Regions from separate parts of the Tumebacillus sp. BK434 genome, predicted to be linked through region 2. Evidence: riboswitches for the same ligand, from Rfam matches in the RefSeq annotation. Region 2 holds a riboswitch; each other region holds the start of a gene.
The links. A riboswitch is a leader RNA that binds a small molecule or an ion and turns the genes downstream of it on or off. The one in region 2 is predicted to bind cyclic di-AMP.
Positions count from the first base shown of each region.

Region 1: another riboswitch for cyclic di-AMP. It lies ahead of EV586_RS12630 (C40 family peptidase); the one in region 2 lies ahead of EV586_RS08510 (LysM peptidoglycan-binding domain-containing protein).
Region 3: another riboswitch for cyclic di-AMP. It lies ahead of EV586_RS05195 (hypothetical protein); the one in region 2 lies ahead of EV586_RS08510 (LysM peptidoglycan-binding domain-containing protein).
Region 4: another riboswitch for cyclic di-AMP. It lies ahead of EV586_RS07335 (Na-translocating system protein MpsC family protein); the one in region 2 lies ahead of EV586_RS08510 (LysM peptidoglycan-binding domain-containing protein).

Region 1 covers NZ_SLXS01000004.1:281,739-289,328, forward strand. Annotated here, with positions in the region: gene EV586_RS12615 (non-ribosomal peptide synthetase/type I polyketide synthase) at 1-2,573, shown strand, start outside; gene EV586_RS12620 (threonine synthase) at 2,650-3,870, shown strand; gene EV586_RS21150 (hypothetical protein) at 3,925-4,086, opposite strand; gene EV586_RS12625 (serine hydrolase) at 4,236-5,051, shown strand; cyclic di-AMP (ydaO/yuaA leader) riboswitch at 5,140-5,274, shown strand; gene EV586_RS12630 (C40 family peptidase) at 5,283-5,960, shown strand; gene EV586_RS12635 (YqeG family HAD IIIA-type phosphatase) at 6,362-6,877, shown strand; gene yqeH (ribosome biogenesis GTPase YqeH) at 6,885-7,590, shown strand, end outside.
Region 2 covers NZ_SLXS01000003.1:64,807-72,396, forward strand. Annotated here, with positions in the region: gene EV586_RS08500 (hypothetical protein) at 1-942, opposite strand, end outside; gene EV586_RS08505 (glycosyltransferase family 4 protein) at 939-2,075, opposite strand; gene EV586_RS08510 (LysM peptidoglycan-binding domain-containing protein) at 2,179-3,096, opposite strand; cyclic di-AMP (ydaO/yuaA leader) riboswitch at 3,104-3,238, opposite strand; gene EV586_RS08515 (aminotransferase class I/II-fold pyridoxal phosphate-dependent enzyme) at 3,432-4,886, opposite strand; gene EV586_RS08520 (YwhD family protein) at 5,064-5,525, opposite strand; gene EV586_RS08525 (MFS transporter) at 5,586-6,800, opposite strand; gene EV586_RS08530 (dihydrofolate reductase family protein) at 7,166-7,590, opposite strand, start outside.
Region 3 covers NZ_SLXS01000002.1:153,365-160,954, reverse strand. Annotated here, with positions in the region: gene EV586_RS05225 (AAA family ATPase) at 1-422, opposite strand, end outside; gene EV586_RS05220 (ABC transporter ATP-binding protein) at 529-2,301, shown strand; gene EV586_RS05215 (low molecular weight protein arginine phosphatase) at 2,347-3,033, opposite strand; gene EV586_RS05210 (ZIP family metal transporter) at 3,088-3,828, opposite strand; gene EV586_RS05205 (manganese efflux pump MntP) at 3,842-4,408, opposite strand; gene EV586_RS05200 (hypothetical protein) at 4,558-4,947, opposite strand; gene EV586_RS05195 (hypothetical protein) at 5,101-5,505, opposite strand; cyclic di-AMP (ydaO/yuaA leader) riboswitch at 5,514-5,665, opposite strand; gene EV586_RS05190 (L-threonylcarbamoyladenylate synthase) at 5,758-6,780, opposite strand; gene EV586_RS05185 (GNAT family N-acetyltransferase) at 6,880-7,377, opposite strand; gene spoIIR (stage II sporulation protein R) at 7,550-7,590, opposite strand, start outside.
Region 4 covers NZ_SLXS01000002.1:681,242-688,831, reverse strand. Annotated here, with positions in the region: gene EV586_RS07355 (universal stress protein) at 1-359, opposite strand, end outside; gene kdpC (potassium-transporting ATPase subunit KdpC) at 361-933, opposite strand; gene kdpB (potassium-transporting ATPase subunit KdpB) at 946-2,961, opposite strand; gene kdpA (potassium-transporting ATPase subunit KdpA) at 3,049-4,725, opposite strand; gene EV586_RS07335 (Na-translocating system protein MpsC family protein) at 5,010-5,390, opposite strand; cyclic di-AMP (ydaO/yuaA leader) riboswitch at 5,613-5,762, opposite strand; gene EV586_RS07330 (EcsC family protein) at 5,970-6,761, opposite strand; gene EV586_RS07325 (cation diffusion facilitator family transporter) at 6,786-7,590, opposite strand, start outside.

The DNA.
Region 1 (7,590 bases), on a different contig from region 2:
GTCAACGTGCCGTCCTGCAGCTGCCGACTGACTACCCGCGCCCGGCGGTGCTGACCAACGAAGGCGCCAGCATCTCCTTCTCGCTGAGCGAAGAGCTGACAGAACAGTTGAACCTGCTCAGCCGTCAGGAAGGCGCGACGTTGTACATGACGCTGCTCTCCGCGTTTAACACCTTGCTCTACCGGTACACGGGCCAGGAGGACATCTTCGTCGGCTCGCCGATCTCCGTGCGGGGTCGGGAAGAGGTGGAGCCGTTGATCGGCTTCTTCGTCAACACGCTGGTGCTGCGCACCGACCTGAGCGGCATGCCGAGCTTCCGCAGCCTGCTCGCCCGCGTCCGCCAAACGGCGCTGGATGCGTATGCGCATCAGGAAGTGCCGTTTGAGAAGCTGGTCGAAGAGCTCCAGCCGGAGCGTTCGATGAACGTGTCGCCGCTGTTCCAAGTCCTGTTCACGTTGCAAAACACGCCGCGCGGCACCTTGGAAGCGCAAGGACTGCGCCTGACGCCGGAGCCGCTCGACAGCCAGACGGCGAAGTTCGAGCTGAGCCTGACGATGATCGAGACGGCAGACGGCTTGACGGCGATGCTCGAATACAACACCGACTTGTTCGCGGCCGACACTATCGAACGCATGGCCGGACATTTCGAAACGTTGCTCCAAGACATCGCCGCGCGTCCCGATGCAACGCTCGTCGACCTGCAGCTGCTCACAGTGGCAGAAGAGCAGCAACTGCTCCACGAGTGGACGGAGATCCAAGCGCCGCCGTCCGAGCTGAAGTGCTTCCATCAGCTCTTCGCCGAACAAGCGGCCCGCACGCCGGACGCGGAAGCGGTGATCACGGCGACAGAACGCCTGACCTACCGCGAGCTCGACGAGCGCGCCAACCGTCTGGCGCACTACCTGCAAAAGCAAGGCGTCGCGCCGGAATCGCTGGTCGCGCTCTGCCTGGAGCGCACCACGTGGATGATCACCGCCGTGCTTGCCGTACTGAAGGCGGGCGGCGCTTATGTGCCGATCGACCCGACCTATCCGCCGGATCGCATCGCCACGATGCTTGGCGTCTGCACGCCGCCGCTCCTGCTCACCGATCAGGACACGGTGTGGGAGACGGAAGCCCGAGTTCTGCAGCTGGCAGATCTCACCGCGGCGTTGGAAGCGGAGCCGGCACACTGCCCGCCGAGCAGCGTGCAGCCGCATAACCTCGCCTATATCATCTTCACCTCCGGCACGACCGGCGTGCCCAAAGGCGTGATGATCCAGCACGATACGCTGCATACGGTCAGTGAGAGCTGGTCCGGACAGTATGGCATGGACGCGTACAGCCCGCGCAGCCTGCAGGTGTCGTCGATGTCGTTTGACGTCTTCGTCTGTGACATGATCCTCTCGCTGCTCACCGGCGGCGCGCTGGTGATCTGCCCGAACGAGACCCGCCTGGATCTCGACGGACTGTACCGGTTGATGCAAGAAGAAAAAGTCGAACTGCTCAACGCCACGCCGGGCTTGGTCGTGCCGCTGCTGGAGCACATCTGGCAGCACCACCTGCCGCTTGGCGACTTGAAGCTGGTGCTGGTCGGCTCCGACGCGTTCGCTGCGGCCGACTATGTCACGCTGCTGGAGCGCTTTGGCGACCGCGTCCGCATCGCCAACTGCTACGGCATCACCGAGACGACGATCGACTCCAGCAATTTCGAAGCGACGCATGGCGAATACGATCCGCGCTGGTCGGGGATCGTGCCGATCGGCCGCCCGATCGGCAATACGCGGATGTACGTCCTCGACCGGAACGGGAAGCCGCAGCCGATCGGGATCGCCGGCGAGCTGTACATCGGCGGCAGCGGCGTCGGGCGCGGGTACTACAACCGTCCCGACGCGACCGAAGAGCGCTTCGTGCCGAGCCCCTTCGTGCCGGGTGAGCGTCTGTACCGCACCGGAGACATGGCGCGCTGGCTGCCGGGCCGCATCGTGCAGTACCTCGGCCGCCTCGACCATCAGGTCAAGCTGCGCGGCTTCCGCATCGAGCTGAGCGAGATCGAAGCGGTGCTGAACGAGCATCCGTCGGTCGCCCGCTCGGTGGTCAGCGTCTGGGAAAACGACCTCGCCGCCTACTACATCGGCGACGAAGTGCCGGTTGCCGAACTGCGCAACGCGCTCAAAGAGCGCCTGCCGATCCACATGGTGCCGAGCTTCTACATGCGGCTCGACGAACTGCCCTTCTCGCCGAACGGCAAGGTCGACCGCAAAGCCCTGCCCATGCCGGAGCGCGGCCAGCGCGAAGCGGAATATGTTGCGCCGTCCACGCCGACGGAAGAACATCTCATGCAGATCTGGTCTGAGCTGCTGATGCTCGACAAGATCTCGGTCCACGACAACTTCTTCCACATCGGCGGACACTCGCTGCTCGCCACGCAGTTGGTGTCCCGCGTGCAGACCGAGTTCGAGGTTCAACTCCACCTGCGCGACCTCTTTGAAAAAACCACCATCGCCGAACTCGCACAGGCGGTCGACGCCGCCGAGAAAATCGTAGCGGAAGAGATGATCATCAAGCGCCGTGAGCGCACGCGAAGAAAATAAAAAAACAAGAAAATCCAGTATATCCTACTGGGTTTTCTTGTTTTAGAATAAAGAGATAAACAAGGGGGATTGAACGATGACCACGAACAGCTTGATGACCCATCTGGAATGTTCCAAATGCGGCACCGTCCATGATGCGGACAAGCTCCAGCAGCTCTGCCGGGAGTGTGCCGCACCACTGCTCGTCCGCTACGACCTGCAAGCGGCAGCCAAAATGCTGAAAAAAGAAGACCTGCTTACCCGTCCGGCCAGCTTGTGGCGCTACAAAGAGCTGCTCCCGGTGCGCGACGAGCGAAACATCGTCTCCTTCGGTGAAGGGATGACGCCGATCTACACCGCTCCCCGCGCCGGGACGAAAGCGGGCGTGCCGAACTTGTACATCAAAGATGAAGGCATTCTGCCGACCGCCACGTTCAAAGCCCGCGGCGCGGCGGTCGGCGTCTCAAAAGCCAAAGAAGTTGGCGTGAAGACGTTGGCCATGCCGACCAACGGGAACGCCGGTGGCGCATGGGCGCTGTACGCGGCCCGCGCCGGCATCCAGTCTTACATCGTGATGCCGGAAAATGCGCCCAAGATCACCCGCAACGAGACGGCCGTCTCCGGGGCAGACCTCTACCTCGTCAACGGCGTGATCTCCGATGCCGGCAAAATCGTCGGCAAAGCGGTCGGCGAAAACGGCTGGTTTGACGCGTCGACGCTGAAAGAGCCGTACCGCATTGAAGGCAAAAAGACGATGGGCTACGAGATCGCCGAGCAGTTCAACTGGGAGGTGCCGGACGTGATCCTCTACCCGACAGGCGGCGGCGTCGGCCTGATCGCCATCTACAAAGCGCTGCAGGAACTTCAGGCGATGGGCTGGATCGGCGAGAAAATGCCGCGCCTCGTCTCCGTGCAGGCGAGCGGCTGCGCACCGATCGTCAAAGCCTGGCAGGAAGGCAAACGCGAGTCGGAGTTCTGGCCGGACTCCGATACGATCGCCTTTGGCGTCAACGTGCCGAAAGCGCTCGGCGACTTCCTCGTCCTCGAAGCGGTCTACAACACGGATGGCTGTGCGATCGCCATCGACGACGAAGATACATTGCGTGCGCAACAGACGCTGGCCAGCCTCGACGGCGCGTTCATCTGTCCGGAAGGCGCCTCGTTGTATGCGGCCGTCGAGCAGCTGAAAGCGCAAGACTGGCTGAACGAGAACGACAAAGTGCTCCTGCTGAACACCGGTGCGGGCTTGAAATACCCGAACACCGTGCAGATCAACCCGCCGCTGCTCCAGCCGGGTGACGACCTGCCGAACGGGTAAACACAGAAAAAGCCTGCCGCTCAAGAGGAGCGGCAGGCTTTTCTGCTGGAAGGGCTAGATCCGGATATCGATCGCCTGCCCGCGTGTCGGGTCGAGCGCAGCCAACTGGTTGACGATCTGCAGCTGAGCGGGCGCGGCAGCTTGGGACTGGCCCAGCGCCATCGCCTGTTTGAGCGCCCAGAGATTGACCGCCTGTTGCACACTGGATACGTCCATGGATATACACCTCCACTTTGTTCCAGTATAAACGATCGAATCTAGCATCTCCAGAGTTTTGTTAAGATATTAGCGAGTATGTGCGTGCAGGAAGAACGCCGCGACCCGCAGAACAAGACAGGTAAGAGAGTTTGAGAGGAGTGTCGTTCATGCTGGCAGCACTGACCCCCGCCTTGCAGCGAATGATCGAAGCAGCGCGCGGAACGTATGGGATCTCCATCTACCATCTGGAATCGCAAAGCGAGTTTACCTATCAGCCTGACGAATGGTTTTACGCCGCAAGCATCATCAAAGTCCCGATCATGGCAGCGGTGTTCGATCAGGCGTTCAAAGGCAACCTGCGCTTTGAGGAAAAGATCGCCTTGCGCGCCGAAGACATGGTCACCGGCTCCGGGCTGCTGCAAAATCTCAGCCCGGGCCTCGAGCTGTCGATCTACGACTACACGATGCTGATGATCATCGACAGCGACAACACGGCGACCAACATCCTGATCGACCGCATCGGCACGCAGGCGATTCAAGACGCGATGGCCGAATGGGGACTGACCGGGAGCGGTTTTTACAACAAGATCTCCGTCATCCCGGCCAAGATTGAAAACTACAACAAGATCACGCCGCGCGACATGACCCATCTGCTGAAGCTGATCGCCGACGGCAAAGTTGTCTCCTGGCGTGCCTGTGCCGAGATGGTCAAGATCATGAAACAGCAAAAATACAACGAAGGCCTGCCGAGCCTGCTCCCGACCCAGGACGGCCCGGTCGGCGTTCTGCCACTCTGGGAGTGCGCGCACAAGACCGGCTGGGTGAACGGCACCGACCACGACATGGGGCTGCTCTATTTCCCGCGCAATACGTTTGCCGTCTCCGTGTTTAGCAAAAACATCATCGAGCGCAAAGACGCGCATGGACTGATGGGGCAGATCGGTCGACTGCTCTATGACACATGCGAACAGCCTATCCGGTAACGGATGGGCTTTTTAGCTGACCACCGAGCAGGCTTAAATCTAGTGATTTGATTGAAATCTGACAATTTGTATGGTAGACTTGTCCATGTTGAGAAATTGGCCGAATCTGAAACATTTTCAGTACGGGGGAGATTTTAGATTTTTGGGGTGAACCGCCTGCGGGCGGAGGGTTGCTCTCGACCCGAACCCGTCAACTAACCTCGGAGGCCTTACGGGAGGTCTACATATCATATGAAGCGTTTTGTGCAAACTCTGTTGCTGGCAACATTCGTCACCATGTCTCCGCTGGCGGTAACGGACGCGCTGGCAGCGCCTGCTCCGTACGGACCGCAGATGCTGCAGGTCGGCTCCACCGGCGCTGACGTCACGAAACTTCAGCAGGACCTGCGTCTGCTCGGGTTCTTCAGCTATCCGGAGAACACCGGCTACTACGGTGAAATCACCGCGACGGCGGTCAAGAAGTTCCAAGCGGCCAACGGCCTTGAACAAAACGGCAAAGTCGGCGCGACCACCGGTCCGCTGATCGAAGCGAAAGCAGCCAAGCTTCGCCCAGCCACCCCGAAAGTGGTCGACACGGCGATGAAATATGTCGGTGTTCCGTACCAATGGGCGGGCAACACGCCGAGCGGCTTTGACTGCTCCGGCTATGTCACCTACGTGTTGGCGCAATATGGCGTGCAAGCTCCGCGCATCGCCGCAGACATGTATGCAGGCGGTTCCGCCACAGCAGCTCCGGAACCGGGCGATCTCGTCTTCTTCTCCACCTACGGCCCGGGCGCAACTCATGTCGGCATCTACATCGGCAACGGCCAATTCGTTTCCGCTACCTCTTCGGACGGCGTCAAAGTCGATTCGCTGAACGGCGGCTACTGGGGCGCACGTTATCTTGGAGCCCGTTCCTACATCTAATACCTAACTCTAGAGTTCCGAAGCGGGCGTCCTGTCGACGGCCGCTTCTTTTTGTTTTTATTAGACTACAAAGTACTAACGTCTGCCAAGCTCAACCATTTCATCACGCTGGGAATGTTGGAAGAAACCGTCAATTGGCTAACCAAACACATTTCCAATCTGAGATAATTCGGTAAAAAATTACCATTCGTGTCGAAAAGGATTTCTTTGTTCTTTTGTCTAATAGAAACAATACAACAGTATAGCAACAAACGAAAAAGCCTCTGTCCTTCCCTCGAGCCGGGAGCAGAGGCTTTTTCGCGTTTGGCCGATTTATTGGCAGAATCTTCTCTTCTGTGATATTCTCTACAGGTGGATGGAATGCTACTACAACGGGATTCCCTTTTGAGGTGAAAACAAGAATGTTAAAACAACTGATTCCCGATCTCTATGTAGAGTCGGTTTTTCACATTGACCTGGATGAACTGCAGCAGCGCGGGGTCAAAGGCATCATCACCGACCTTGACAACACGCTGGTGCGCTGGGATGAGCCGGACGCGACGCCGAAGCTGATCGAATGGCTCGATCATGTCCGCGATACCCGCGGGATCAAAGTCTGCGTCGTCTCGAACAACAAAGACCACCGCGTCGAGAAGTTCTCGAAGCCGTTAAACATCCCGTTCATCGGCCGCGCCCGCAAACCGAAGCGCGCGCCGTTTCTGCGCGCTTTGGAAGTGCTCGGCACCAAGCGCGAAGAGACGGTCGTCATTGGCGACCAGCTGTTTACCGACGTGCTCGGCGGCAATCGCATGAACATGTATACGATCCTCGTCATGCCTGTGGCCGACAAAGAATGGATCGGCACCAAAGTGCTGCGCGCGATGGAACGCGTTGCGTTTTCGATCTTGCGCCGCCGCGGAATGATTCCTTGGGAGTGAACAACGAATGTCTGAATTTGATTTGACTTGTACCGGCTGCGGCATCGCCATCCAGACCGAGGAAAAAGAAAAGCCGGGCTATGCCCCGCTGAATTCGGTGATCGAACGCGAATATCCGGTCTGCCAGCGCTGTTACCGCATCAAGCACTACAGTGACGTGGCGCCCGTCTCGCTCGACAACGAAGGGTTCCAGAAGATTCTCCGCGACATCGGCAAGCGTCCGGCCCTGGTCGTCAAAGTGGTCGACCTGTTCGATTTCGCCGGGTCCTGGGTAAAAGAGATCAACAAATACGTCGGGAAGAACCCGATCATCCTCGTCGCCAACAAAGCGGACCTGCTGCCGAAGGTGACCAATTTTGAACGCGTCGAGTTCTGGCTGAAAAAAGAAGTCGAGAAACAAGGCGTCCGCGTCGACGACATCATCCTGATCTCGGCGAAAAAGCGGATCAACATCGAATTTGTCAAAGAGGCGATCGACCAGCGCATCGGCAACAAAGACGTCTATGTCGTCGGCACCGCCAACGTCGGCAAATCGACGTTGATCAACGGCCTTTTGAATCTCTACGGCCATGAAGAAGGCGCGGAGATCACCACGTCCCGCTATCCGGGCACCACGCTGTCGACGATCCGGATGGATCTGCCAAACCACAGCGGCGATCTGATCGATACGCCGGGAATCATGACGACGCATCGCTTGACCGACCTCGTCTGCC
Region 2 (7,590 bases):
CCCCGAGGTGAGCAGGCTGCCTGGCGAAATGGCGCCGCCGGCGAGGATGACCGGGGACAAGGTCGGCGCCTCAGGCAGCGGGTTGGCGGCCGGCGAGACCACGGCGAGCAGCAGCTGCGGGCCGACAGCTGGCAACAGCTTGCCGATCAGCCCGTCCGCCTCCCGGATCGCCTGCCGGTACGCGCGCTCCGCCTGCTCATCGGTCATCTGGTCGCGCATCGCACGCACCCGCCCGGCGTCCCCCGTCTCCAGCACGATCAGGGCAGCCTCCCTGCGAGCCTGCAGAAACTGCCGTTCCAGCGCCGCGTAATCGGTACGCACCCCAAACGGGCGCGTACCGTCTGGCAGCAAGCCGTCTGGCAGTGATCCCAGATCGACCGTGCCACCGCTGTCCATCGCGATCAGCGCAGCCGGACGGTGCGTCGCTGCGCCGTGGTCGGTGTTGCCAAACACGGCCGTCCGGCCTCCGAGATCATGCACCGCATCTCCGAGCTGGCCCGGCAGGAGCTTGTAGTTTGCGCTTTCGGCAGCCGCCCGGATCTGGGGAATCTGCGGCACGACGATCTCCCCTTGCGGTTCCCGGCCCAGATGGCGCAAATACAGGTCGCGCCCCGTCGCCGGTCGCTGTTCTTCCTTCACCGGCTCGGTGAGGCCGTACGCGCGCACATGTCCAATCGGCGCGCTCGCTTTCGAGCCCGCCCCGATCGTCAGGTACGTGTTCACATCATTTTGTTTGCTCAGCGTGTTGTGGTTCATCACGCCGACCGCGCCCATCTGCTGCAGGCGTATCAGGTTGGGCGTTTCCTCCTCCGAGATCGCGCCTTGCCACAGCCCGTCGATGACGACGATCACCACTTGCCTTGCAGGAGCGGCGTGAACCGTTCCCGGCAACCCGAGCAACGTACACAGCAACAGCAGCATCAAGATCAAGTTCCGTTTCATAAAAAGACCCCTTGGCGCTTGGCGATCACCGCGCGGTATTCTCGCAGCGTCGCTTCGATCATCGCCCCTCTGGTGAAATGTTCCTCCGCCCGGCGCTGTCCGGCCCGTCCGAGCCGCAGCCGCCAGTCCTCTTTTTGCAGCAGCAGTTGCAGGGCATCGGCCAGCGCCACCGCTTCCTGCGGCGGGACGAGCAGACCGGTCTTGCCGTGCACCACCACTTCCGGGAGCCCGCCGACGTCGCTGGCGATCACCGGGCAGCCGGCGAGCATCGCCTCGATCGGCACGAGGCCGAGCCCTTCGGCGTGCGAAGGCTGGACGACGATGTCGAGCCCGGAGAGCAGCCGGCGCGCCTGCGGGACCTCGCCTAAGAAGCGCACCCGCGCCGGGCCGATCTTGCCGGCCTGATGCTGGTAGTCGGACAGGAGCGGGCCGTCGCCGATCAGCACCAGCTCCGCATCGACGCCGCGGGCGAGCAGAATCGTAAACGCTTCGAGCAGCGTCGAGAACCCTTTTTCCGCCACCATGCGCCCGATCGAACCGATGACAAGGCGGTCGCTGTCCTCACAGCCCAGCACCTGCCGGGCGTGCTCGCGCGGCAGCATCGCCGCCTGCTCGACCCCGTTGTGGATCGTCACCGCCCTCCAAGGCGGGATGCCATGGCGCGCCACCACATCCTGCTCCAGGCGGCGCGAGACGGTGATCACGCGGTCGGTCTCGGGAGCGAGCCTGCGCTCCAGCGTGTTCAGCACGCGCTTGACCAGCCCGCCGCGCGGCAAGACTTGATTATGTACGGTATAGACGCAGGGCGGCGGCGTCGGCAGGCTGCGCAGGGCGAGGCGGCCGACGAGACCTGCTTTCGCCCCGTGCAGGTGCACGAGATCGAACGGCTGCTCGCGAAGCAGTTTGCCCAGCTGGCGCACGGCGAGCATATCTTTCATCGGGGAGACGCTGTCGACGATCTCCACAGGCAAGCAAGGCACCGATTGCAGTACCTGTTCCCCGCACAGCTCCGACGGGCAGGCGACCGTCACGGCGAGCCCGACTTCCTGCAAACCATGGATCAGATCCAGCACATGCCGGCGCATGCCGCCCTGCATCGGGCGTACCACCTGCAGCACGCGAAACACATCCACACACGTTCACCTCTTTTCTCTTCTTTCCAGCGTTTCCAATTTGAAATACAAAAAAACCACCTGCCGATGAAAGGCAGATGGTTCTTGGCACTGCTGCTTGGATCTACTTGAGGATATAGATTTTAACGTCTTGCTTGCCGAACTGGCGAAGCTGCGCCTGGGTACCGTCGATGTAGATGTCGATGCGGTTGCCCTTGATCGCGCCGCCGGTGTCCTCGGCAGTCGCCACGAAGCCGCCCGCCGGAAGCAGCGGGGAGTTGTAGCCGGTCACGTAGACTTTGGAGCCGAGCGGAACCACTTTCGGGTCCACTGCGATCACGCCTTCACGCACTTTGGTGCCGGTGAAAGTCTGGCCGCCCCATTGCCACATGATGTTGCCCGGGCCGTATGCGGTCGCGTCCATGTTCAGCGTCTTGGTGTACGCCATGCCGGCGACAGTCGGGACGGCCGGCTTCGGCGCCGGTGCCGGTTTTTCCACCGGAGCTGGTGCCGGAGTCGGCGCTACGCGGGTCGGTACGACCGGCTGTTTCACCGGTTGCAGCGCCTGGCGGTCGGCCGACTTTTCTTCGGTCTGCGGCGCTTTCGCTTGCGGAGCTTGCGCCGGAGCTGCTGTAGCCGGAGTTACCGCTTTGTAGAAGCCGTTGGTGCCGGACGGGATCAGGATGGTGTTGCCTGCGATCAGCCGATCCGAGTCCATGCCGTTGAGGTTTTTAATCTCTGCAGCGGTGGTGTCGTACTTGTTGGCGAGGTATGCCAACTGGTCGCCTGTGATCACTTTGTACGGGAAGACGATGTGCAGCTTTTGGCCCGCGTAGATCGTGTCGGACGCCAGATGGTTGGCCGTCTTCCACGCTTGTGCGGTCGTGCCGTAGCTGGCTGCCAGCTGGGACAAAGTCTGGCCCGGTTGCACGATGATCGCATCGGTGAGACCTGCTGCCTCGACGTTGACTTGCGATACGGTCAGAACGCTTGCTGCAACAATTGTTGCAAAAGCCCATTTTTTCAGGTTGAATTTTTTCATTTTCTAGCACTCTCCTTCTAAAAGCCGCCGGAGTTAGCTGACGGGTTCGGGTGAAGGATACCCGCTCGCCTGCTGCGCGAGTTCACCCCAGATATGGTTCCTCCGTTCCTCATCAGATTTGAGGATTAGGCTTGTCATGTGGTCGAGTGCTAGAATAACGCAGATCAGGCCTCCGTTTCACTAGTCGATAACTGGAAATGGACTGGAAGAATCTCCGCGAGCCGCCCGCATCCGGCGCGGGTACAGGGATCGCGTCGTGCCGCAGTCGGCGAATGGAAAAAAGTCCCCTTCCGAAGAAGAGGACTTTTTGCTTGACTGCAAGGTCTGTCTGTGATCTATTTCAACACTTTGATGAACTCGATGTTCGGGTCATCCGGGCCTTGCACGGGGAGTCCCGCTTTGACGTTTTCCATGATGTACTCGATGTTGTCCTGCGTGATCACTTCGCCCGGCATGATGATCGGGATGCCCGGCGGGTAGACCATCACCGACTCGGCCATGATCCGGCCGGCCGCTTCTGTCAGTGGCACGACTTCGGTCTGTTTATTATAGAAAGCGTCGCGCGGCGAAACGGCGAGCAGCGGCATCGACGGGATGTGCACCTGCGGCAGGTCTTTTTTCTCCTGCACGCCGAATCGTTTCGAGATCTCGCGCAGCGCGTGGATCAGCGAGGCGATCGTTTCGTCGGTGTCGCCGAAGGTGACGATGCAGAGGATGTTGTACAGGTCGGACATTTCCACCTCGATGTTGAAATCGGTGCGGAGGATCTTCTCCACTTCCCAGCCGGTCAAGCCGAGCTCCTTGACGGAGATGTTCAGCTTCAGCGGGTCGTGGGCGAAGGTGGCCGACGTTTTCAGGATCTCGTCGCCGAAGCAGTACATGCCCGGGATCTCTTCATTGATCGTGCGGCGGGCATTTCGAGCGAGACGGAGCACTTTTTCGATCAGCTCGTGCCCGTAGACCGCAAGGTTCTTGCGAGCGACGTCAAGCGACGCCAGGAGCAGGTAGGACGTCGACGTGGTGTGCAGCATCGAGAGCACCGCCTGCACGTGCGCCGGAGAGACGAATCCTTCACGGACGTTGAGCACCGAGCTTTGCGTCATCGAGCCGCCGAGCTTGTGCACGGAGGTCGCCGCCATGTCCGCGCCGGCCTGCATCGCGGAGAGCGGCAGGTCTTCGTGGAAGGAGAACAGGACGCCGTGCGCTTCGTCGACGATGACAGGCACGCCGCGCTCATGGCTCAGTTCGACGATCGATTTCAGGTCGCAGGAGACGCCGAAGTAGGTCGGGTTGATCAGCAGCACGCCTTTTGCATCCGGGTGTGCGTCAAGCGTGACACGGACCGTATCGACCGAGATGCCGTGCATGATGCCGATCTCAGCGTCCACTTCCGGGTGCATGAACACCGGATGCGCGCCGGAGAGGATGATCGCCGCCATGATCGATTTATGCGCGTTGCGCGGCACGAGGATCTTCTCGCCAGGACCTACGACCGACATGATCATCGTCATGATCGCGCCGGACGTGCCCTGCACCGAGAAGAACGTGTGGTCGGCGCCATACGCCTGCGCGGCCAACTCCTGGGCTTCTTTGATGATGCCTTTCGGTGAATGCAGATCGTCCAAGGGTGCGATGTTGATCAAATCTATGGACAAAGCGTTCGGGCCAATGAACTCGCTGAATTCGCTCGGCATACCAAAGCCTTTTTTGTGTGCGGGAATGTGGAACTGAATCGGGTTCCGGCTCGCGTGCTCGACGAGCTTCGTGAACAGAGGAGTAAGGTTTTGCATCGCGTTCAATTCCTTTCATCAAGAGCATAACGAAAACATAACGAATGCAATTATAGCACTCTTCTTCTGTATGAGAAACAAATTTTTTGGATAAGTATGCTGTTAGGTTTCACCGTGTAGTGTGGTCTTTTTCGCACGTAAAAAACCCACCAAAAAGGTGGGTTTTGCAAGGTTGTTTTAGGCAAGTTCCGCCTTGACTTCCTCCGGGGTGTTTTCCCAAAGGTCGGCTCGCAGCTGCTGCAGGAAAGCAGCCAGTTTCGCCTTCTGTTCGGCGGTCAGGTTCGACACGTCCACACGGCCTTTCACCGCGCGGTCCATCTGGTTGACCAGTGGGCCCATCGCCTTGTAGCCGATGCCGTGTGCGAAGTCGATCACAAGTTCTGCCGACGCGATACCGCTGAAGCCGCGTCCCTTTTCGTACGTTTTCAAGGTCACCCAGACCACAGCGACCTTCTCCCCGTTCGGCACATCCTCCGCCGAGCGTGCCGCCCGGAAGTCGATGCCCCGCTCCAGGCGGCTCTTGCCGTGGATCGCCCCTTGGTCGACGAAGATCTCGTCGCCGTGAATCATCACAGCGGACAGGTTCTGCAGCTCATCTGGCGTGCTGTGTTTATCGCGTCCGGTCAGGTTCAGTTCCATTGGTGATCATCCTTCCTATGGTCATCTTTGGCTATATTGTAACCGCTGGCCAAGGAAAAGTCACCCTGCCCGCCCCTCCGGCTCGATCACTTTCATCCGCACCCAGATCATGTTCAGCAGGTAGAGCACACAAGTCAGCCCAAGCATCACCCGAATGCCGAAGTAGGCCGAGCCCAAGCCGCCCAAGAGCGGCCCTGCAAAGGAGCCTAAGAGCATCGCCGACGCGGAGAACCCGTAGACCTTCCCCCGGTGCTCTTTCGGCGCCAGACGCCCGACCAGCGCGTTTGCGGTCGGCATGATCCCACCGATGAAGAGCCCGAGGCCGAAGCGGGCGGCGATGAAGACCCAGACGTTCGGAGCGAGCGCTTGCGGAAGGTACATCAGGGCGGCCCCGGTCATGCAGATGGTCAGGACTTTGCGGTAGCCGATCTTGTCGCTGCGCTTGCCGAGGAACGGCGAGGCGATCAGATCGGCAAGTCCCGTTGCCGCCGTCGCGAACCCGGCGATGATGCCGAGGTATTCGAGCCCGGTGAGTTCCTTCATATAGACAGGCAGCACCGGCAGCACACTCATCACCGAAAACTGGGCCAGGAACAGCACGACAAACATCGTGCGAACGCCTTTCATCTCCTTCACGGCGCGGAACTGCTCCAAGATCGCCCCCTTCTTCATCTCATCCTTCGCGGGCGGCTCAAAGCGCTCCTTGACCAAACACAGCGTCACCAAAAAGGCGAGCAGCGAGAACCCGCCGGTCAGGAAAAATGCGACCCGGTAGCTGTGCAGCAAATCGACCATCAGCCCGCCCACCAGCGGCCCGATCAGCGTGCCGAACATCCCCGCCGAGGCCAGCCAGCCCAGCGCATAGCCAAGGCGCTCCTCCGGGATCACCGTCGCCACCAGCGCGTTCGCCGACGCCGTAAAACCGCTGAAGATGCCTTGAATCGTGCGGGTGATCAGCAGATGCCAGACGTTCTGCGCCAGTCCCATCAGGAACATGAAGAACGAGATCGCAAACGTCGTCCGCATCACCATCAGCTTGCGCCCTTTGCGATCGCCGAGCGAGCCCCACAAGGGCGACACGATCGCCGCCAGCAAAAAGTTGCACGACGAGATGATCCCCGCCCAGATCGCCACCTGACCCCAATCTTCCACTCCAAGTTCGTTTATGTATAACGCCAAAAAGGGCCCGCTCGACGTAAACGCCATCATCATGATGCACTGCACCGCCGCCATCACCCACAAGGTGCGCTGCCAAGACGAACCTTCCTGTTTCATCGGTTCTCACATCCCATCCACTTTTAGTAATTGATCCTGTTGTCGTAATTCTATCAAGAATATGGCATTTCGTTTCTCGAATCTTTTTACTCGTACAGCTCAAACATCTTAAAAAGATATACAGTAACTGAAAATATAACTGGAGCACCGCCTATATTTTAACGAAAATATACGCTAAGCCCTGAATTGCGTCCGACTTGGCGTTTCTCCTTACTCTAAGCTCAAACGACACGATCCCCCGACAAACTGAATGAGACTGACTCTAAAAAAAGCAGTGACGGACTAGGAACTCGAAAGACCTAGACTGCCGCTGCTTTTATTGTGCTAACGTAATTCGTTAGCGTAATCTACTTTAGGAGACAAGGTCACCTAACCGTCTGGTAAACGAGGCCTATGGCTCCAGAATCAAATGTCTTGTTTTCGATAAGTTTAAGATTGATCTTCTCCTTGATACCTTGGAATAACGGCAACCCGCTGCCGATCAGGACGGGAGAAATCGTAATTTTATACTCATCTATTAAATCAAGCTGCATAAGGTAGTGTGCGAACCTAGGACTGCCGAGGATGACCATATCCTTGCCTGGCTGCTGTTTGAGGTTCTTGATCGCTTCCTCGACATCTTCTTTCACCAGTCTGGAATTGTTCCATTCGACTTTCTCCAGCGTCGTGGAAAAAACGATTTTGGCTGTCTTTTCGATCCACTCGGCATGATTCCGTTCATGCTGCGAAGCTGATGGGTTCGAAGGCACAGATGGCCAGTAACTGTGCATCATCTGATAAGTCCCACGTC
Region 3 (7,590 bases), on a different contig from region 2:
CTGCTTGACAAGATGCCGTTCTCTACTAAGTAAGCGAATGTATCATCGTCATACATAGAAGCAGTTTCCTCGAGAATGTAACACCCAACGGGAATATGATCTGCACCGCTGACATGAAACGAGATTTTATAAAGCATCTTATAGCCTTCATTCGCAATCTCCCAAGTTAAATCGATTGACCGATCACGCTCATGCACCCCTCTTCGTAACATTTCATCCCATCCATGATCCCCCATCACCTGATAAAAAGCACTCTCATCCTTCGACTTCTCTGCCAGCAACAGTTCAGAAGCAAACCCCATCGCCTTCAAAAGATTGCTCTTCCCCGAGTTATTCGGCCCGACGATCAGGTTGATTTTCGCCAGCGGAATCTCATCGATCATCACATTCCGGAAATTTTTCACAGAAAAAGTTTTAATCATCCCGTTTTTATCCTCTTTTCTGCCAGAAGATTGTCTATAATTCTAGTATAGCCTTTCTTTTGGAAGAATGTACGACTCCAAACAAATTACGGAGAGCGGGTGCCTTATGAACGACGAGCAACAAGCACAACCCAAAGCGATACGAAAAGACCAGTGGCGCGCCTTCCTGCGCCTGATTACCAATACCAATCCGCCGAAGCTCCTGCTGGCAGCCATTCTGCTGCTGAGCCTGATCAACACCGGAGCGTCGCTGATCGTGCCGTGGTTCACGAAGAACCTCGTCGATGTCGTCAGCGTGTCGGCTTTGAACACGTCGGTGATCCTGCTCCTGATCTTCGCCTTCTTGCTGCAGGGCGTCTCGGCGGCGTTCTCCCATTATATGCTCTCCTATGTCGGGCAGACGGTGGTCGCCAACCTGCGGCGGCGGCTGTGGCAGAAGCTGCTGGCGCTGCCGATCCCCTATTTTGACAAGCACCGTTCCGGGGAGACGATCTCGCGGATGACCAGCGACACGGGGATCATCAAAGACATCATCGTCACGCACATGATCTCCTTTTTCACCAGCATCATCTCCATCGTCGGGTCGGTCGTCATCCTCCTGTACCTCGACTGGCAGATGACCCTCGTCATGCTGTCGGCCGTGCCGATCACCTTCCTCGTCATCCGGCCGATGGGGCGCAAGATGTACCTGATCTCCAAAGGCCTGCAGGACGAGATGGCCTCCTTCACCGCCCTGCTCACCCAAGTGCTGCAGGAGATCCGCCTCGTCAAATCGTTCAACGCCGAAGCCCGCGAAAACAAAAGCGGCGAAGCGGGCATCCGGCAGCTGTTCCAATTCGGCCTGAAAGAAGCGAAAGTCCAAGCGGTTCTCGCGCCGCTGATGACCTTCCTGATGATGGCGATCCTCGTCGTGATCATCGGCTTCGGCGGGGTGCGCGTGGCGACCGGGGCGCTGAGTGTGGGCGAGCTGGTGGCGTTTATCCTCTACCTGTTCCAGATCATCATGCCGTTCGGGCAGCTGGCTCAGTTTTTCACCTCGATCCAAAAAGCGATGGGGGCGACGGAGCGTTTGACCGGCATTCTCGAGCATGAAGAAGAAGACCACACCAAGCAGCAAACGGTGGACAGCACCCACCTGCCGATCTGCGTGGAGGACTTGACCTTCACCTATCAAACTGGCGACGAAGTGTTGCACGGGGTGGACATTACGTTCCTGCCCGGCAAGGTGACGGCGATCGTAGGTCCCAGCGGTTCCGGGAAGACGACCCTGTTTTCGCTCTTGGAGCGCTTCTACCTTCCGAACGGCGGGACGATCCGGCTGGGGGACACGCCGATCGACGCGTTCAGCCTGAAGTCATGGCGCGAACAGCTCGGCTATGTCTCGCAGGAGAGCCCGCTGATGGCGGGGACGATCCGCGACAACATCGCCTACGGGGTGGAACGCGCGGTGACGGAGGAAGAGCTGCAGCAGGCGGCTGGCATGGCCTATGCGGACAGTTTCATCCAAGAGCTGCCCCAAGGCTACGACACCGAAGTCGGCGAGCGCGGCATCAAGCTCTCCGGCGGTCAGCGCCAGCGGATCGCCATCGCCCGCGCGCTGCTGCGCAACCCCAACATCCTGATGCTCGACGAAGCGACTTCCGCCCTCGACTCCACTTCGGAAAAAGTCGTCCAGGACGCGCTGGCCAACCTGATGCACGGTCGCACCACCCTCGTCATCGCCCACCGCCTCTCCACCGTCGTCGACGCCGACCAGATCGTCGTGCTCGAAAAAGGCCGCGTGACAGGCGTCGGCACGCACGAAGAGCTGCTGGCGACACACGAGCTGTATCGGGAACTGGCCACGCAGCAGTTCCAGCTGGAAGAAGCGCAAGCATAGACAAAAGCCACAGCATCCCGCTGTGGCTTTTCTCGATTCTGCCCCTTACAGCTCCTCTTGCAACCTCTGCACCAGCTTCTCCAGCAGCACGTCGATCTCGGCTGCCGTCGCATCATAGACGCTCTGCGGGCCGCCGTACGGGTCGGCGATGTCGTAGCTGGGCAGTTTGCCCATCAGGTCGACCATCTGCTGGCTCTCCGCTTTGACGGACGCTTCGAGGCGCGCCTGCAGCTGTTCGAGGTCGCCGGCTGCGCTGGCATCTCCCGCTTGGTAGCGGGCTTGCAGCGCTTCCACTTCGTCGGCGTGGTCTTGCAAAAACTGGCCTTGCTTCAGTTGCGCCGCTTCCTGCACCTGCGCCATCGCATCGAGGATCGCCAGGTTCGCCGGGTCGTCATCGACGAACTCTTTCAAGGTGAACGTCTTGTCCAGCGCATCGAAATGCTTCTCTACGATCGCCCGCTTGTGCGATTCGCCCATGGTCAGGATCAGGTCGGCCCAGTTGACCAGCTCACGATCGAGCAGGGACGCCATGTGGCCGGCGCCGTCCATCCCCTTCGCGTTCAGCACATGCGCCGCCCCTTGCGACGCCGGTGCGCCCGGCATCGCGGCGACGCCTGCCGAACGCACTTCCACCCGGTCGCCGAGACCGGCCGTATCCAGGCGGCGGCGCATGAGCGGTTCTGCCATCGCGCTGCGGCAGGTGTTCCCGGTGCATACAAACAACAGTTTCATCCGAATCCTCCTCATTCCGTTCGCTTGCTCCCTCTCAGTATAGCCGCCAGTCCCTCACCCGTGCAAATGCAGGTGCCCGGCGATCAGGAGCAGAGCCGCCCCAAGGATCGTGCCGCCCGCCGTGATCAGCTTCGACGAATGCCACGCTTCCGGCCACAAGTCCCGTGCCACCACATAGCCCATCGCGCCCGCCGCAAAGCCCATCGACATCGAGATCAGCTGCGGTGACACCTCAAACAGCAAGATCCCGACCAGCGTCCCCAGCGGCGTGAAGAAAGCGGCCAGCGTGATGATCCCCAGAATCTTCTTCCCCGGGATCCCCGCCATGCGCAGCGGTACGGCGATCGACATCCCCTCCGGCAGGTTGTGCAGCCCGATCGCCAGCGCGAGCAGCATGCCGAGCTCCGGATGCAGCATGTCACCCGCGCCGATCGCCAAGCCTTCCGGAATGTCGTGCAAGGCGGTCACCACCGCGATGAACCAGCCGAGCCGCAGATAGTGAAACGACGCCCCTTTCGCCAAAGGCGACCTGCGCAGCACCGCCGTCACGCAGCGGCGCATCACCATCATGAACAACCAGCCTGCGGTCACCCCGTACAAGACCGCGTTCGCGCCCCCGCCCGCATAGGACGCCGGAATCAGGTCGGCGCAGACCACCGCCAGCATGATGCCCGCCGCCAGCGCCAGAAAAAAGGCCAGCCCGTGCCGCGTCAGCTTGCCGATGCGCAGCACCAACAGACCGCCCAGCGTCGTTGCCAAGCCCGACAGTAAACTCACCAGCAAGATTTGCGCCACAAAGCCACCCTCCTCACAGCAGGAATTTCACGCCAAACGCCACCAGCACCGCCCCGCCGATCGCTTCGCCGTACTCCCCGAACAGATGCGAGGCACGGCTGCCGATCGACAGTCCCGTCGCCGCCATCATCGCGCCGCAGATGCCAAACAAGGCCACGGCGACCCCCACATTGGCCCCGAGCGTCCCCAGCGAGAAGCCGACCGACAGCGAGTCGATGCTGACCGACAGCGCAAACAGGATCAGACCGAGGCCGGTCGTCCGCGACCCGCCGCGCAGTCCGGCATCCTCGTCATCCCCTTTTAGCGAATTCCACACCATATGTACACCTAGCCCAATCAACAGCAGGGCGCCGATCCATTTGGTCATCTCGCCCACCGCTTGCGCCAGGTACAGGCCGGCCGCCATCCCGATCAAAGGCATCAGCACATGGAATAATCCGATCGTCAGCGAGATCTTCGAAATCTCCCGGGAGTTCAGCCGCAGCATGCCCATGCCAAGCCCCAGGGAGAACGCATCCATGCCAAGGGCCAGCGCCATCAGCAATAGCGTCATGAACTCTCCCCACTGTATACTGGTCATCAAAACGACTGTCCCTCCCCCCGGTTGTCCGTCCCTCTCATGTGTATGCAACCTGTCCCCCGTTCTGAACCACATGCGGAGCAGCCAAATCGGACAAGGCAAAAAGCCCCGGCTTTTCCAAGCCGGAGCTTTCTGCACACTCTCTGCGATTACCAGAACATGCCGCCGAACGGACGGCCAAACCCGAACGGACGTCCGAACCCCACCGGACCGCCGAACCCCACCGGACCACCGAACCCGAACGGACGGCCAAATCCGAACGGACGGCCAAATCCCAACCCGGCGCCTAAGCCGACGCCCGCTCCGACACCGAGGCCAACCCCGAGGCCCGCTCCGCCAAAACCGCCAATGCCGCCATACGGATAAAAACCTCCACCGAAGAAGACATGCTCGACATCGAGGCCCTTGCGGTCCTTTTTCGGCAACTCTCTCAAAGTGACACCTTTCGCGCTTACCTTCTCGACGATGCCCACCTTCGGGCCGTCTTTCGTATAAAGAGTGACCGCTTTGCCAATCAGTTTTTCAAACTGCTTTTGCATTCCTGCTTCCACCTCCGAAAGAATCATCCTTGCTGATGTTTGTACTCCATCGTATGTAGACCGGAGCGAAGAGGTGTGGACAAGTGCCCTTTGCCAAGAAAAATCCATAAAAAAAAGACCTGAGCCTGATCGATCAAGCTCCGGTCTTTCCGGTTATACAGCGCTCAGCACGCGCAGCGAATCGCGGTTCCAGCGGCGCACGCCAACCACCCGGTCGGCGCCCAAGGCGCGGTAGGAGCGCATGAAGCTTTGATTTTGCGCGACGACGACGACTTTGCCAATTCCGGCCAGCTTCAGCGCCTGAACGATCAGCGCGCTTTCCAGCCACGGCCCTTCGAAGACGACCGCCGTGTCAAACGAACATGCCCGCAGTCTGTCTACGACATCCTGCTTGTGCGGGCCGACCTTGATCACGGGTGCCTCCACTTTCTGCTCGCGCAAAAATTGGGACGTTTGTGCGCAAAAATCCAAAAAAGCGCAGTCCAGCCCCAAGGTGTGCAGCGTTTGAACGAACGGCACGGCCGACTCGTCCATGGTGACGATCAGACAACGGTTCACACGTTTCACCCTCTTCTCGCATCGGCTTACGAAGTTAGCTGTCGGGTTCGGGTGGCAAGAGAGATCATGTTCACCCTTTCTGCCCCTGCAGGCAGAATTCACCCCATGTTGATTGGGTCCTCCGCTTCCGGATCAAGCCGGAACTCAGCCATGGATCATGCAATTGTCTCTTCTCATTATACATGATCCACTGAGAAAAGATGAAGCGGAGACGAGCCCATCTTTCAGGCTCCTCTCCGCCATTTTCAGACATTAGGCACGGATAACTCGATGGCTCGCCGCTTTGCGCAAACGGTTCATCACCGCCAGCCCCACGCCCGTCTCCGGAAACACTTCCGCGTAGATCACATCGGCCCCGGCGTGGTCGAACTGCCGGATCGCCTCATACAGTCCGGCCGCCACGGTGGATAGATCGCTGCGCTTGCCGCAGGGAATCACCACGTCGGCCCGGTACTGCCCGGCGCGCTCGGCTGTCGTCAGCACGCCGACGCGGCGCCCTGCCGCCTGCGCGTCTGCCGTCAGCGCGGCGATCTTGGCAGCATCCTGCTCGCCTTCGACCAGCCACATCTCGCCTTGAGGCGCATAATGCGTGTATTTCACTCCGGGCGACTTCGGCGTGCCGACCCCGCTCGCCAAGGCCGGGTCGATGCCGACCTCGCCGATCACGTCCTGCAGCATCTCGCGAGTCACGCCGCCCGGACGCAGGATCATCGGCCGGTCCCCGGTAAAATCGAGCACGGTCGACTCGACGCCCACACCTGCCGCCCCGCCGTCGACCACGCCGGCGATGCGCCCGCTGAGGTCTTCCAGCACATGCTCCGCCGTCGTCGGGCTCGGGCGGCCGGAGCGGTTCGCGCTCGGCGCGGCCAGCGGCACACCGGCCGCGTCGATCAGCTGCAGCGCCGTCACATGGTCGGGCATCCGAATGCCCACCGTGCGCAGCCCTGCCGTCACGTTGCGCGGCACGCCGTCCACACAGGGCAGCACGATCGTCAGCGGCCCCGGCCAAAAATGCTCCATGCACAGGGCCGCCCCTTCCGGCACCGCCTGCGCCAATTTGTCCACATCCTGCCGGTGCGCAATGTGGACAATCAGCGGGTTGTCGGAAGGCCGCCCTTTCGCTTTAAAAATCTTATCCACAGCCGCGGCATCGAACGCATTGGCGCCCAGCCCGTAGACCGTCTCCGTCGGAAAGCCGACCACTTCGCCGTCTTGCAGCAAGGCGGCCGCTTCCGCAATCTCCTGCTCGGTTGTTCCAAATCGTTTTGTCTCCATCTGCTACCGTCCCTGTTCGTATGGATTGTGTCCTTAGTATAGCAAAAGAACAGGGAAAAATATGAATCATTTTGTCGAAAAAAAGAAGAACATAGGTTCCTATTTATTCACACTATCCACATGCGGGTGTGGATAACTTGTGGATGTATACGTTTTCACCAAGCAGACCGCCGCCTGATTTTTATACGCCAGGAAGTGTGGGCTCTGGGCTACCGCTTCCGGCAGCTGCTCCCTGTGGATTGTGGAAAACCCGATGTGGATAAACAGGGGGGCCGCTGTGGATTGTGTGAGTAAGTACAGCTGCCGAATCTCGGTCGTCTCCACATAAGCCACAAACAGCCGGATCAGCTCCGCGCCGAGGTCGGCGGTGTTCGCCCCTTTTTTGATCACCAGCGAGCGCATCACCCCGTATTGGCCGTCGATGATCTCCAGTCCCACCGTGCCGACGGCCGACCTCTGCCCCCCGTCCACCGCCTCGACCAGCAAAAAGCCGTCCACCTGCTCTTCCACGCCCTGCGCGCTGACTCCCGCTCCGAGCAGCAGCCCTTGGATCGTCTCCCGATCGCTCTGCTCCGCTTTGCGTATCACGATGTTCATCCTTCGCACGTCCTCTCCGCAATTGGTTACTCTATCTCTATGAGCGAAGATGTTCGAATATGCTAGAGTATGCACAAAAAAACCCACACCCCGGAGTCACATGCTCTCAGGATGCGGGCTTGTTTCACACACTATGCACAGAGGGGATGCTGTGTGATTCGCTTGCCGAAAATTAGGCGAAGAAACCGCCGATGCTGTCAGTGAGGCCGTCCC
Region 4 (7,590 bases), on a different contig from region 2:
TTGCTCCCGGGGACGTTGGTATGCGCCAACTCGTCGACGATCACCGTGTGCGGGCGTCTGTCCAAGATCGCTTGCAGATCCAGCTCCTGCAGCACGCGCCCTTTGTATTCGATCTCTTTCAACGGCAGCAGCGGCAAGGCTCCGATCTGCTTCCGGGTCTCTTCCCGCCCGTGCGTCTCGACAAATCCGATGACAAGATCGCAGCCTTTTTGCAAGAGTTCATTCCCTTCCCGCAGCATCGTATACGTCTTGCCCGCTCCGGGAGCCGCCCCGATGAACAGCTTGAGCCGGCCCCGCTCTTCCCGTCTGATCTGCTCCAGCACCTCGTCCGGATGTTTGCGTTTGTGAACGTTGGCCATGTTACGATTCCCGTTGCTTGTTCACGGCGAGGTTGAGCAGGAGGACATTTACACCCGGCTCTCCAAAGATCCCCCACAGCGGCCGGTCGGTATTGGCGTCGATCAGGCGTTTCAGTTCCGCTTCATCGAGGCCGGTCTGCTGGCTGACTCGGGGAACCTGCGCCAAGGCAGCCGCAGGGCTGATATGCGGGTCAAGGCCGGAGCCGGAGTTGGTGACCAGATCGGCTGGGAGCCGGTCAACAGGCACCTCAGGATTGTCTTCCTTCCATTGAGACACCGCTGCTTCCGTACGCCGGATCAGCTCCGGATTGGACGGTGCATAGTTGGGCGAACCGGAAGCGGCTGCATCATAGCCAATGCTGGAGATGCGGCCATGGAAATACTGCGGTGAGGCAAACGTTTGTCCGATCAGTTTCGATCCGATGACTTCCTGCTGATCATTGTAGACCAAGCTGCCTTTTGCCTGATCGGGTAGCAGCGTTTGGGCAACGCCTGTGACAGACAACGGATACAGCAAGCCGCACACGATCATCAGCACCGAGCTCAAGCGGAACATGATAGTGATCCCTTTCATCTCATACCCCTCCTACACGAACAAGCTGAGTAAGCTGTCGATGATTTTGATGCCTGCAAACGGGACGATCACGCCCCCCAGACCGTAGACCAACAGATTGCGGCGCAACAGGGCGGCCGAACTCAGAGGTCTGTAGGCCACACCTTTCATCGCCAGCGGGATCAAGAGCGGAATGATCACCGCGTTGAAGATCAGCGCGGAGAGGATGGCCGATACGGGCGACCCGAGCGCCATCACGTTCAACGCTTTCATCTGCGGAATCGCCAGCATAAACATGGCCGGGATGATCGCAAAGTATTTCGCAATGTCGTTGGCGATCGAAAAAGTGGTCAGTGCGCCGCGCGTCATCAGGAGCTGTTTTCCGATGGCGACCACCTCGATGATCTTCGTCGGGTCGGAGTCGAGGTCGATCATGTTCGCCGCTTCTTTGGCGGCCGCAGTGCCGGAATTCATCGCCAGCCCGACGTCCGCTTGCGCAAGCGCGGGCGCGTCGTTGGTGCCGTCCCCGGTCATCGCCACCAGTTTGCCTTCCGCCTGTTCGCGCCGGATGACCGCCATTTTCTCTTCCGGTTTGCTCTCGGCGATAAAATCATCGACGCCCGCTTCCCGGGCGATTGTGGCGGCGGTCAACGGATTGTCGCCTGTGCACATGATCGACTTGATGCCCATCTCGCGCAAGTGTTGGAACCGTTCGCGCATACCCGGCTTCACCGTATCTTTCAGATAGAGCAAGCCATAGATCGCGCCATCGACCGCCACAGCCAAGGGCGTGCCGCCTTCACTGGCGATGCGGTCGCTACTCCGGTCGAGATCTTCCGGCAGTGCTCCGCCTTGTGACAACACCCATTTTTTCACGGAGTCGACCGCTCCTTTACGCACTTGACGACCGTCCGGCAGATCGACGCCGCTCATGCGGGTCTCCGCTCGAAATTCGATCCATTCGCCCCCTTCGCCGAGCGAGCGATCATAAGACCAGCCCCATTTGCCCATCAAGTCGAGGACAGAGCGCCCTTCCGGTGTCTCGTCCTTGACGGAAGAAACGGCTGCCCACTGCGCGACCGTCTCCACAGTCGCGTTTCCGACCGGGACAAATTCGCTCGCCATGCGATTGCCGAACGTGATCGTCCCCGTCTTGTCGAGGATAATCGTGTTGATGTCGCCGGCAGCTTCCACCGCTTTGCCCGACATCGCCAGCACATTGAACTGCGTCACGCGGTCCATGCCCGCGATGCCGATCGCCGAGAGCAGACCGCCGATCGTGGTCGGGATCAGGCAGACCAGCAACGCGATCAGCACGGAGATGTCCAGTTGAAAACCGAGATAGCGGGTGAAAAACGGCAAGGTGAGCACGACAAGCAGAAAGATGACCGTCAGCGAGATGAGCAGCGTGTTCAATGCGATCTCATTGGGCGTCTTCTGCCGCTCTGCCCCTTCCACCAGCGCGATCATGCGGTCGAGAAACGATTCGCCCGGGTCGCTGGTGATGCGAATGCGGATCTCATCGCTGACGACACGTGTGCCGCCGGTGACCGAGCTGAAGTCGCCGCCCGCTTCTTTGATCACCGCTGCCGATTCCCCGGTGATCGCCGATTCGTCCACCGAGGCCAGCCCGGCGACCACCTCCCCGTCACCGGGGATCATCTCGCCTGCCGCCACGACGACGATGTCCCCTTTGCGCAGCGTGGCAGACGATACGCTCTGCAGGCTGCCGTCGCTTTTCAGCTTGCGGGCCGGGATGTCTTGTTTCGTCTGCTTCAGCGAATCTGCCTGCGCTTTGCCTCTCCCTTCGGCCAGCGCTTCCGCAAAATTGGCAAACCAGATCGTCACGAACAAGATCACAGCGACGGCCGCATTGAACCAACTGCCAACAGTAGCCGACCCGAACGCCTGCGGAAAGAAGGCCGCAGCTAGGGCGATCAACATCCCGATTTCGACTAAAAACATGATCGGGTTGCGCACCATCACGCGCGGATCGAATTTCAGCAAAGCGGAGCGGCTCGCCTGCTTGACGATGTCGCCGCTGATCATGGAGGTGCGGTCTTTTGATTTTCGATCTTTGGAAGTGTGTTCTTTGGATGTGCTCTCTATCGATATGCGATTCATGGACGTGTCCCCCTATAGCGTCAGAGATTCAGCAATCGGCCCTAAGACCAGTGCCGGTAAATAGGTCAGCGCGCCGACGATCAGGATCGTGCCGAGCCACACGCCCGCAAACAGCATGTTGTCGGTGCGAAACGTGCCGCCCGTCTCCGGTACGGTCCGCTTGGCCGCGAGGGAAGCGGCGACCGCCAGCAACGCGATGCACGAGACATAGCGCCCCAGGTACATGACGATGCCTGTAGAGAGGTTCCAGAAAACAGTGGCGTCGCCCAGCCCTTCATATCCCGACCCGTTGTTAGCCGCCGATGACGTGTACTCATACAGGACTTGTGTCAGACCGTGATAGCCCGGTTGGGAGATCGCATCCGTTCCCAGCGAGGTAGCCAGCGCCAAGGCGGTCGGCGCGAGGATCAGGAACGGCTGGATCAGCAAGGTGATCGCAATCAGTTTCATCTCCTTGCCTTCCAGCTTCTTGCCGAGGAATTCGGGCGTTCTTCCCACCATCAGCCCGGAGAGGAAAACAGCGATCATCGCATACAGCAGAACGTTCATGAACCCGGCGCCAACACCGCCAAACACCGTGTTGAACAGCATGTTGAGCAGCGCGCTCATCCCGCCGCCCGGCGTCAGCGTGTCATGCATCGTGTTGACCGCGCCCGTTTCGGACGCGGTGGTGACCACTGCATACAGCGCCGAGAGTCCGGTGCCAAATCGAACTTCCTTGCCTTCCATGCTGCCATGCGATTGATCGATGCCCAGAGCGCTCAGCGCCGGATTGCCCGCAGCTTCGGAGGTCAGCGCAACGCCGAGCAGCAGCACGAACATCATCAGCATCGAGACGAACAGCACCCGCCCCTGCTTCCGATTCCCGACCATTTGCCCGTAGGCGAACGGCAGCGCGGTCGGCAGGAGCAGCATCAGCAACATTTGCAGGAAATTGGTGAAGCCGTTCGGATTCTCAAACGGGTGTGCCGAGTTGACGCCGAAATAGCCGCCACCGTTATTGCCCAGTTCCTTGATCGCCACAAACGACCCGACCGGTCCGACGGCGAGGGTCTGCCCGGCGCCTTCCAGCGTCTTCGCCGCAACGCTCGCCTCCAGCATCTGCGGCACGCCCGAAGCCACGAAGAGCAACGCGGCCGCCAGGGAGAGCGGCAGCAGCACGCGCGTGATGCTGCGCACCAGATCGACATAAAAGTTGCCGAACGGTCGCCCGCTCAATCCGCGGATGAACGCGAACGCTGCCGCCAGCGCCGTCGCCGGCGCGGTGAACATCAGGAAGGTGATACCGATCAATTGGGAGAACGCGGACAGCCCGGTTTCCCCGCTGTAATGTTGCAGATTGGTATTGGTCATAAACGAGATCGCCGTATGCATCGCCAGCGTAGGCTCCATCGAGGGAATGCCCGCCGGATTGAGCGGCAGCACGCCTTGGAAGCGGAAGACCAGATAGACGAGCAGCAGCATCACCGCATTGACCAGCACCATCGAACAGGCATACTTCTGCCAAGACTGCGCTTGCTGCTGCACACCGCCCAACCGAAACAACACCTTTTCCAAAGGTCCGTAAAAACGGTTCAAGCGCTGCGAGCGGTCATCCAGCGCCGCCGCCAGATACAGTCCGGCCGGCTTGGCGAACAGCACCGCGAGCAGCACGGTGACGGCGATCGAGATCAGGGTGAGACCGCTCATGTCCGCTCACTCCCTTCCTGCACGACGCCATCCGCAAAGCGCACCAGCCAAAGCATCATCCCGGTCAGCACCAGCACGCCACCGATCATCAACAGATCCAACATGTTGTTCTCCTCCTCGTCTCCTGGGAAAAACAAAACGCCTGCGGATTCCCGAACAACTTCCGTGCTGCTCTTCATGCAGAAGAGCACCGAAGTTCCTCCAGAACCCGCAGGCGTATGCGATACCCGGCTTCCTGTATCCAGACAGGACCCCTTGTATTCCATCAACCTGTGCGGTTGGCATTAGTCTTGTTTTTCGCGCAGTTGCTTTTCAAGATCACGGTCCAGAATAAAGATTTCGACCCGCTCGCCGAGCTTGGTCGAGATGTCGCTGTGCGAGCCCAGCACCGTGCAGCCGGTGATGCGGGAGATGATCTCCTCCAGCTCCGCGCTGTAATTTTCGCGGAGGGTCTGGCGCATCTCTTTGACCAGACGCCTCCCTCGGTCCGTTTTCGCCAGGTGCTTCTCCTCGTGGGTGAGCACACCTTTGAGCCGGATGATCACCATGTCATTCAAAATGTACGTTTTTGTCTCCTGCGGGCCACGGCCTAAGATCTCACGCTGAAATTTGATATAGGCCTCGCTGATGTCCGACTCCTGTTTGCTTTTGGCGTTCTGCGCCATGTTGCAATCCCCGCTTTCTCGGGTCGGTCCACGCAAAAAAGACCGATGCCCTAACTTTAACCTCATCAAATGATTGAAGGTCAAAGTCTACATCGGTCTACGTCATGCCGGAGCCGTTGCGGCGGCGCCTGCATGTTGTCTACCCAAGAGACTTGCTGGACGAAACCGCTAGTTCGAAAGCCTTTCTGCATAACAAAAAGACCATTCCAACTAGAAGGTCTCTGACCTTCCCTGCTTAGCCGACGAAGTTAGCTGACGGGTAGGATGGCAAGGAAGAAAAATGTCCTCATCCCTCTCGCAAACTCGCGAGATTAACCCCAAAAGATTGGTTCCTCCGCTCTTGGTATTCCCAAGATTAGGCAGTGATTCATTTGTTGTATTCATCTTACTCCCATTTGCTTGAAGATGCACGAGCGTTTTTGGCGACGTTTTGGACTGCTAAGAATAAAAAATGCACAAGAATGCAAGTTAGCACCCTCTCCCTCAGCCAATCGGATATTTACTCATGATTTCGTGCCATCACAAAAAGGGCTGCCCTTCCGCTTGGAAAGGCAGCCCTTGTACAATGCGAATCCTCGATTACCGCTCCAAGCGTTCCATGATCCGGCGTTTGCCATACAGCATCAACGCCGTTTCCGCCACCTCATCGATCGTCTTTCGATTGAGGTAGGCCCCGAACAGAATGCCCGCCACCGGGACCAGCTGGAACAGTTTCTTCCAGCCAAAGTTCTCCGTCTGCATCAGCAGCACTTCCCGCCACCCTTGCAGCTGCGAGAACATCTGGCGGTTGCGCTCCGGGAGGTGCATCGAGGACAACTCCTCCAGAATCGCCTTTTTCCCCACGATATCCGAGGAGGTGAATTGCAGGCATTTGATGATAAACACGCGCTCCGACTTCTCCAGCGGGTCGTAGCCGTAACACATGCCGACATCCTGGATCGTCTTCAGCGACATCCCGAGCAAAAAAGGAATGTCGATCGCCAGCGTGAACACGCCGCCCAATCCGGCGACTGCGCCCTGCGCGGTCGCGAAGTTCTGGCGAGACTTGCGCAGGTCGAGCGCACTCTGCTTCATCAGCGTGATCGGCAAGGCGCGCACCTCGTCCAACGAAGCGACCGGGTGGTGGGTCACCGCTGCGATCCGTTTGAAGACCGCTTGCTCATCGGCCATGTACTTGCCGCCCGTCTCCACATACGAGACCAGCTCGTCGACCGCTTGCCCTGCTTTCTCCTGCAAAAATTTCGGCGTTACTTTATCCAGCAGCATGAAGGGCAGTCGGCCGAGCTTTTCCCAGAACCACAGGTCTTTTTGGTCCTGTTCCCACTCCTCGATCAGCTGCAGTTCGTGCAACAACGTCTCGCGATTGTCCATATGAACCTCCCGATTTCTAGATGGTTACATTTCCTGAGGAACCCAGTTTTTCACGCCATCGTCCTCCAAGATGCCCATCGTCACATCGGAGACGTTCGGATCTGCCAAGATCAGATCGCGGACGCGGTACTTGATGTCGTCAGCATCTGCGAGCGTCAGGCCCGGCCGCAGCTCGATATAAGCTTCCACGTGGTAGGTGCGCCCTTCCTGCACAATGCGCATCTTGTTGATGTCGGTCACGTCGGGATCGGAGAAAATGATGGCAGCCACGCGCTCTTCCACCTCACGAGGCGCTGCGACCCCGATCAGTCCCACCATATTGTCATACCCGATCTTGAACGCCACGAAAAGCATCATCACGCCGATCATGATCGTCACCGATCCGTCAAAGAGCTTGTTGTCTGTGAAGCGGGTAACGAGAACTGCCGTCAGCGCAAGCGCTGCCCCGAGCGTGGCCACAAGATCTTCGTAGAAAACAAGACGGGTCGGCGGAGCTGCATGCTTGGCATTGCGAAACGAAGCGGAAATGATCCCAAATCCTTTTGCCTCCACTCGCGCCTCGCGCACAATCTCCTGCATCGCCTTAATCAGTACGAATCCGTCCACGAGAATGGCCGCACTCAGCGCGATCACATCCCAGGTGATCGTGGTCACGCTGGCCGGGTGTTGCAGGAGATGGATACCTTCGCGGATCGTCTCATACGCCATCATGGTGACCACGATGACCGCAATCATACAGAACAGATTGATCACCCGGCCAAAACCGGTCGGAAAGCGCCGGGTCGGCTTGCGCTCCGCCAGCACGCTGCCGACAAAGACAAACCCTTGG